2 regions of the Spirosoma sp. SC4-14 genome follow, and region 2 is predicted to be linked to the other one. Evidence: riboswitches for the same ligand, from Rfam matches in the RefSeq annotation. Region 2 holds a riboswitch; the other holds the start of a gene.

Region 1 (3,419 bases), 260 kb from region 2:
ATTCTGTAGCTGACTGTTAAAACCCAGAAATGAGTAATAAACCTGCCGAACCTGCGCATCGACAAAGCCATTTAGTTTCGAATTGAACTGATAAAACGCTTTGGCATAGAGGTTAAAATCGCGTTTGGTCGCATTGTCCTGATAATAGCGGTCGCGAATATTCGTGTTGCCAGCTATCCGTTCCCAAATAATTTCGCCATAATGCGATCCTTTATACTGATTCCAGCCGCCACCAATATTGCCAGTTAGCTTGCCAAAGCTGTTGTAATCGAACGAAAAAACAGTGCCATAAAAGTCATTGTCGAGCCACAGCCGACGAATAATATCCGTTTGTTTGATGGTCGAATCACCAATCACGACATTGGAAAGACCATAATCACTGAAATTATCGTTGGGCCGGTATTCTTCGTAGTACCCTTTTCCCTTCGTGTAAAAAAACGACAGGTTGGCTCGCCAGTTTTTGCTTAGTTCATGAGAACTGATGAGTTGGTAGTTATCCTGCTGGTAGTTATCGGTCTGATTATCGTAGGTGAACGAATTGTACCGCCGGTTGATTTTCAATATATCTTCCGGAACACCATTCCAGGCCTGATACGTCTGTTCCTGACCCGAAAACACATTGAGTCGTATAAAACTCTTTTTCGAGTAGTAACCGCCCGATACATAAAACGACCGCAGGTCCGAAAAAGCGCGGTCGACATAGCCGTCGGAATAGATCTTCGACAATCGCGCATCGACCACAAAATGGTTATTAAGCAAACCCGTTCCGGCCAGAACATTTATTTTTCTCGTGCCAAACGACCCTCCGGATAGGTTTGTCTCTGCATACGGTTTTTCTTCCAGCTTATTGGTCTGAATGTTAATCGACGCGCCAAAGGCCCCTGCGCCATTGGTCGATGTGCCAACTCCCCGCTGAATCTGGATTGTGCTTACCGATGAAGCAAAGTCGGGCATATCGACAAAATAAGTCCCCTGCGATTCAGCATCATTATAAGGAATGCCGTTCAGTGTCACGTTGACACGGGTTGCATCGGAGCCCCGAATTCGAATGCCCGTGTAGCCAACGCCTGCACCTGCATCAGAAGTCGTTACAATAGAAGGCGTAAAATTCAGTAACTGCGGAATATCCTGTCCCAGATTCAGCTTATTTAAATCCCGGCGCGTAACATCAGTGTAAGCAATGGCTGACTTTTGGTTAGCGCGGGTAGCACTCACCACCACTTCGTCGACGGCGACGGCCGTTCGCTGCAAGCTAACGGCAAGTGTTGCGTTTTGAGTAAGGTCGATTTCTTTAGTTTGTGGTTGATAACCAATCAGAGAAACCCTGATTGCAACGGGTCCTGCTTTTACATTACTAAGCAGAAACGTTCCATTGGCGTTAGTAAAAGTGCCTTTGTAGGTCCCTTCGATAGTAATGGCAGCACCCGGTAGCGGGCTTCCATCGGGCTCGCTAACCGTTCCGGAAACAGTGAATTGGGCCCATGAGGGTAGGCTAAACAGCCAAAATAGAATAGAGAAAGGAATGAGGTAAACAAAACGTTGCTCTGTCGCACCTTTTTTCATGACTGAAAACGGTTACGATAGGCGAGGGGCCAAACCTACCTTTGGTTAAAATGATTTGGTTAAAAAATACACTTACGGTTCTTTTACCGTAAGGACATCTCCCTTCGCAGCATTACCTGCGCAGGTTCAATGGGTATAATCTCAGCCCGTTATTATAAGGCACCCCTGGAAGATTAGGGCGCAAAGTTAACGTAATTTTAACAAAACAAGATTTTACACTGGGCGTTTCTACAGGTAAATAAGTGTATTGGCGTATGACAGAATTCGATCTGGTTGTATTACAGGAAGATATGAGTGACGGCCGTCTGAAAGCAGGCGACGTAGGTACGGTTCTGACCGTTTATAATGAAGGGAAAGCGTTTGAAGTGGAGTTTGTTACACTAACCGGCGAAGCAGTAGCTATTGAGACATTATTAGCCCATCAGATACGGCCTGTGCGGTCGTCAGAAGTAATGGCTGTTCGGGAGATGACAATTTAATATACTGTATTCTCTAAACTTTTGACGCTTACGCTTTTCCACAATTACAAATATTCCTAATTTTGCAGTCCAAATTGCAAACAGATGAGCAAAAAGAACAGCGGACTGGATTTTTTGGAAGACCCAGACGCATTAGAGGGAAGATTAGAGGATGTTGGTGACTTCTTCCAACAGAATCGGAATATTGTTTTGGGCGTACTTGGAGGCATTGTTTTATTGGCTCTGGGTTATTTTGGCTATCGATTCTACGTAGGTAGTCAGGATGAAACGGCTCAGGTTGAGATGTTCCCGTCTGTTTACCAACTCGAAGCCGATTCGCTCAAAAAGGCCCTGAATGGCGATGGCAAAAGCCCTGGCCTGCTGTCGGTTGCCGATAACTATGGTTCGACACCGGCAGGAAATCTGGCTGACTTTTATTCGGGCCTTGCCTTATTGAAGCAGGGCAAATATGACGATGCCATTGAGCACCTGAAAGGCTTTAGTTCTTCAGACTTATTGGTGCAGGCTCGGGCCTATGCTTTAATTGGTGATGCGTACGTAGAAAAGAAAAGCTACGACGAAGCCGCCGATTATTACCAAAAAGCTGCTGACTACAAGCCTAACAAATATTTTACACCCGGCTATTTGTTGAAGCTAGCCATTACCTTCGAGCAGGCTAAGCAGAACGATAAAGCCATCGAAGCCTATAACGACATTATCGAAAAGTACCCACAATCGGCCGAGGCAGTCAATGCCAAGAAATATAAATCCGTGCTCGAAGCATCGGTCGGCCAGTCGTAGACGTACTTGAATAACTCAATACAGCAAAGGACAAAGCCGACCGGGGTTTTGTCCTTTTTTCTTGTCCGAACCAGGATTCACAGGATTTTCTTGATTAACCTGCTTCGACGAAGCGCCTTTAAAAATCATGTAAATCAAATCGTGTAAATCCCGGTTCAGACAACAAACTCTCTAACCAATGGCCACTGATTTAAAGAATCTTAGTGTTTTTTCTACGGATGATCTTCCCGATGTGAGTCATCGTCGTTTTGCAATTCTGGTTTCCGAATGGAATACTGAAGTAACCGAAGCTCTTTTTGATGGGGCTTATAAAACCTTACTCGAATATGGGGTAAAGGCAGAAAATATTATTCGGGGCAATGTACCGGGTAGCTATGAACTAAGCCTGGGTGCTCAGTGGTTTGCACAGCGCGACGATATCGATGCTGTAATTGCATTGGGCTGTGTGATTCAGGGTGAAACCAAACATAACGATTATATTAACCATGCTGTAGCGCAGGGCTTAACCAACGTTGGCCTAAAAACCGGAAAGCCGGTAATCTTTGGCGTTTTGACCCCCAACGATCAGCAGCAGGCCCTCGACCGTGCCGGTGGAAA
Region 2 (3,419 bases):
ATAGCAGCCCAATGCCGAAAACGTTTTCAGATCAGCCTGAATACCAGCCCCTCCGCCACTATCGGAGCCCGCAATGGTTAATGTCCGAATGTAGGTGTTCATAGGAAATGATTGAATTGTTGAATGATTGAATGATTGAATTATTGAATGATAGAATGATAGAATAGAGTGAGGTAGCTATTTAACCATTCTATTCAATCATTCTATCATTCAACAATTCAATCATTTCCCTGCTGGCTTCATACGGCGACGGGTGTCCGCAAATGGCTGATACGACGGCGGCACCCGTTACACCGGTTTGCATCACCTGTTGAATGTTCTGAGCATTAATCCCGCCAATCGCAAAGGTTGGCAGGCTGGTTTGACGGCAAAGCTGTTGAAGGCCATCCAGACCGAGTAGACTCGACGTGTCCTGTTTGGTGCCTGTTGGAAAAATTGTGGCTATACCCAGGTAGTCTAGTTGAGCGCCAGCAATAGCCTGTAATTCAGCCAGATTGTTGATCGATAACCCAATGATCTTATCTGGTCCAATCAGCGTCCGAACCATCGAATAAGGCATATCGCCCTGGCCAACGTGAACACCATCGGCATCGAGCGCCAGCGCCACATCAACCCGGTCGTTGATGATCAGGTTGGCTCCGTAAGCCTGCGTGATCTGCTTTATTTCGGCGCCAAGTTCCAGAAAAGCCCGTGTAGACAATTCTTTTTCGCGGAGCTGCACCCAGCGAACACCCGCCCGACAGGCTTCTTCGACTACAAACGGAAGCGTATGGCCTGCCTTTCGGGCCACATCACTATCCGTTACCAGATATAAACGATTCACGACTGTGTCAGCTTGAGGGTGTCGGTAAATTGGGCTTCGGTCAGTCGATAGAGCGTATCCAGAAAGTTGACCTGTAAGCTACCGGGAGCCGGGTTCTTCGCTACGGCCAGTTCACCAGCGATTCCCATTACAGCCATCGCGTGTGTAGCGGCCTGAAAATAGTTGTTGTTCACAGCCGAAAACGCGCCCGTTATGGCCGTGGCCGTACAACCCATACCCGTTACTTTGGTCATGAGCGGATGCCCGTTGGCCACTTTGGCGGTTCGGTCGCCGTGAATGATGTAATCGGTTTCACCACTGATCACCACCACCGATCCCCATACCGAACTCAACCGTCGGGCGGCCTCCACGGCGGCCTCCGAGCCATACAAACTATCGACCCCTTTGGTTTGGGCGTTCAGACCGGCTAATGCCATGATTTCGGAGGCATTGCCACGAATAATGTCGGGAGCAGCCAGCGTCAGCAATTCCTCGCTGACCTTATTACGAAATGTAGTGGCCCCAACACCAACCGGGTCAAATACAATGGGTTTGCCCAAGGCTTTAGCCTGTCGCATGGCGAGTTTCATCCCGGCCACAAAAGTGGCATCGAGCGTACCGATGTTGACGACCAGTGCGCTGGAAATAGAAACAAACTCTTCGACCTCGTCGGGCGCATGAACCATAGCGGGCGAAGCGCCGAGAGCCAGCAGGGCGTTGGCCGTGTTGTTCATGACCACGAAGTTGGTAATATTGTGAATAAGCGGAGCCTGCGCACGAATGCGCTCGACATCGGTCCAGATCAAGTGTGAGGGTTGAGTCATGTTGCTGTTTATGAGATAAATACACAGCAACTTTAGAGGAGAGTAAACGAAGTTTCGTTAACTTTTCCCTACGGCAGTACGAACTGCATCAGGTAGTGAGGGTATTCTCTCAGTCTGAGCCGATCTGGTCAGACACCCCTAAAGTTGTGCAACAAAGGTAGCAGATAATACTGTACAAGCGGATAAAAAACGAGACTCTTTATCGGCTTTAAAAAGTTTGCGATAGCTTTACAAACCCTATTCCTATTTCCCAAAACCGATGAAACTAACCGCTGTTCGTTACCTGTTTTTTCTCTTGATATCACTGGCTACAGTCGGGCAAACCATGGCCCAACCATCCGGCGATACCTTTATCAATGGCGATCTGTTGCCTAATGCGCCTGAGCTGGCAGCTCGCGGAAGCTATCCGATTGGCGTACGAACCCTGAAACTGATTCATAAGGACCAGGTCGATGTGTTGCATACAAAAGAAGGCAAGCATCCCTTGTATGATCGTCCGTTAACGCTCGAAATCTGGTATCCGGCCCGTATTCCCGACAATAAACCGGGCATAGTACAGTATGAATCGGTGCTTGGGCGATCAAATGATCCTAAACGACCCATCGTCCCTTTTACGTTTCCGGGCCGGGCCAGTCGTGATGCCGAACCCGACCGAAGTGGCGGAGCTTATCCATTAGTTATCGTATCGCATGGCTATCCCGGATCGCGGTTGTTGCTTACCTACCTGACCGAAAACCTGGCTTCGAAAGGGTACGTTGTTGTCGCCATCGACCATACCGAATCGACCTATAGCGATTTGGCCGCTTTCCCGAGTACACTACTAAATCGCCCACTCGACGATCTGTTTGTTCTGAACGAGATGGCTCGGCTGAGTGCGAAAACCAGCAATACGTTTCTGGCGGGATTACTCGACGCCGATAATACGGCCCTGATTGGTTATTCGATGGGTGGCTATGGCGTACTCAACACGGTAGGAGCTGGCTTCAGTGCCGAAGCCCTAAAACTGTTTGGCCAGATGACCAACGGAAGCACTGCACTGGAACCCCGTACGATGAACTCACCCGCTTACAAGCCCACACTCGACTCGCGGATTAAGGCCGTAGTTGCGTTTGCGCCCTGGGGAATGGAACGGGGTGTATGGGATGCTGCCGGATTGGCCGGGTTAACGTTACCGACACTGTTTATAGCGGGTAGTAAAGACGACATTTCTGGCTATGAAAAGGGCATCAAAGCCATTTATGAAGGAGCCGTTAATGCAGATCGTTATCTGCTTACCTACGTCAATGCACGGCATAATGTAGCGCCCAATCCACCGCCAGCAGTAACGTTACAACCCGGCGTATCGGCTGACGAATATGGTCACTATGCTGAACCGGTCTGGAACGAGCGCCGAATCAACAACATCAACCAGCACTTCGTAACGGCATTTCTGGGCATTCATCTGAAGAAAATGGAGTATGCGAAGTACTTCAACCTTCCTGAAACGGACGCCCCTGGGCCATGGACTGGCTTCAAACCCCGAACCTCCCTTGGCCTGGAAATGCATCATGCAAAACCGTAGAGATCGTCCATCCCTGTCCTCCTCCTGAAACAGAGATGAGGTAATATTCCAACTAAAATAGCCATGCCGCAACGAATCCATACCCCTCGCCTTGTGCTACGCCCCTGGCAACCTGCGGACGCCGAACCGTTTGCCGCTATGAATGCCAATCCAGAAGTAATGAAGCATTTTCCGGCTCGCCTGTCGCGGCTGGAAAGCGATGCCATGATCGAACGGATGGTCTATCATATGG

What was found. A riboswitch is a leader RNA that binds a small molecule or an ion and turns the genes downstream of it on or off. The one in region 2 is predicted to bind thiamine pyrophosphate.
Region 1: another riboswitch for thiamine pyrophosphate. It lies ahead of WBJ53_RS00615 (TonB-dependent receptor); the one in region 2 lies ahead of thiM (hydroxyethylthiazole kinase).

The regions. Positions count from the first base shown of each region.
Region 1 covers NZ_CP147518.1:158,994-162,412, forward strand. Annotated here, with positions in the region: gene WBJ53_RS00615 (TonB-dependent receptor) at 1-1,563, opposite strand, end outside; TPP riboswitch at 1,647-1,740, opposite strand; gene WBJ53_RS00620 (DUF4926 domain-containing protein) at 1,818-2,042, shown strand; gene WBJ53_RS00625 (tetratricopeptide repeat protein) at 2,127-2,822, shown strand; gene ribH (6,7-dimethyl-8-ribityllumazine synthase) at 3,001-3,419, shown strand, end outside.
Region 2 covers NZ_CP147518.1:7,658,264-7,661,682, forward strand. Annotated here, with positions in the region: gene thiD (bifunctional hydroxymethylpyrimidine kinase/phosphomethylpyrimidine kinase) at 1-102, opposite strand, end outside; gene thiE (thiamine phosphate synthase) at 191-823, opposite strand; gene thiM (hydroxyethylthiazole kinase) at 820-1,626, opposite strand; TPP riboswitch at 1,675-1,776, opposite strand; gene WBJ53_RS31700 (dienelactone hydrolase) at 1,886-3,187, shown strand; gene WBJ53_RS31705 (GNAT family N-acetyltransferase) at 3,251-3,419, shown strand, end outside.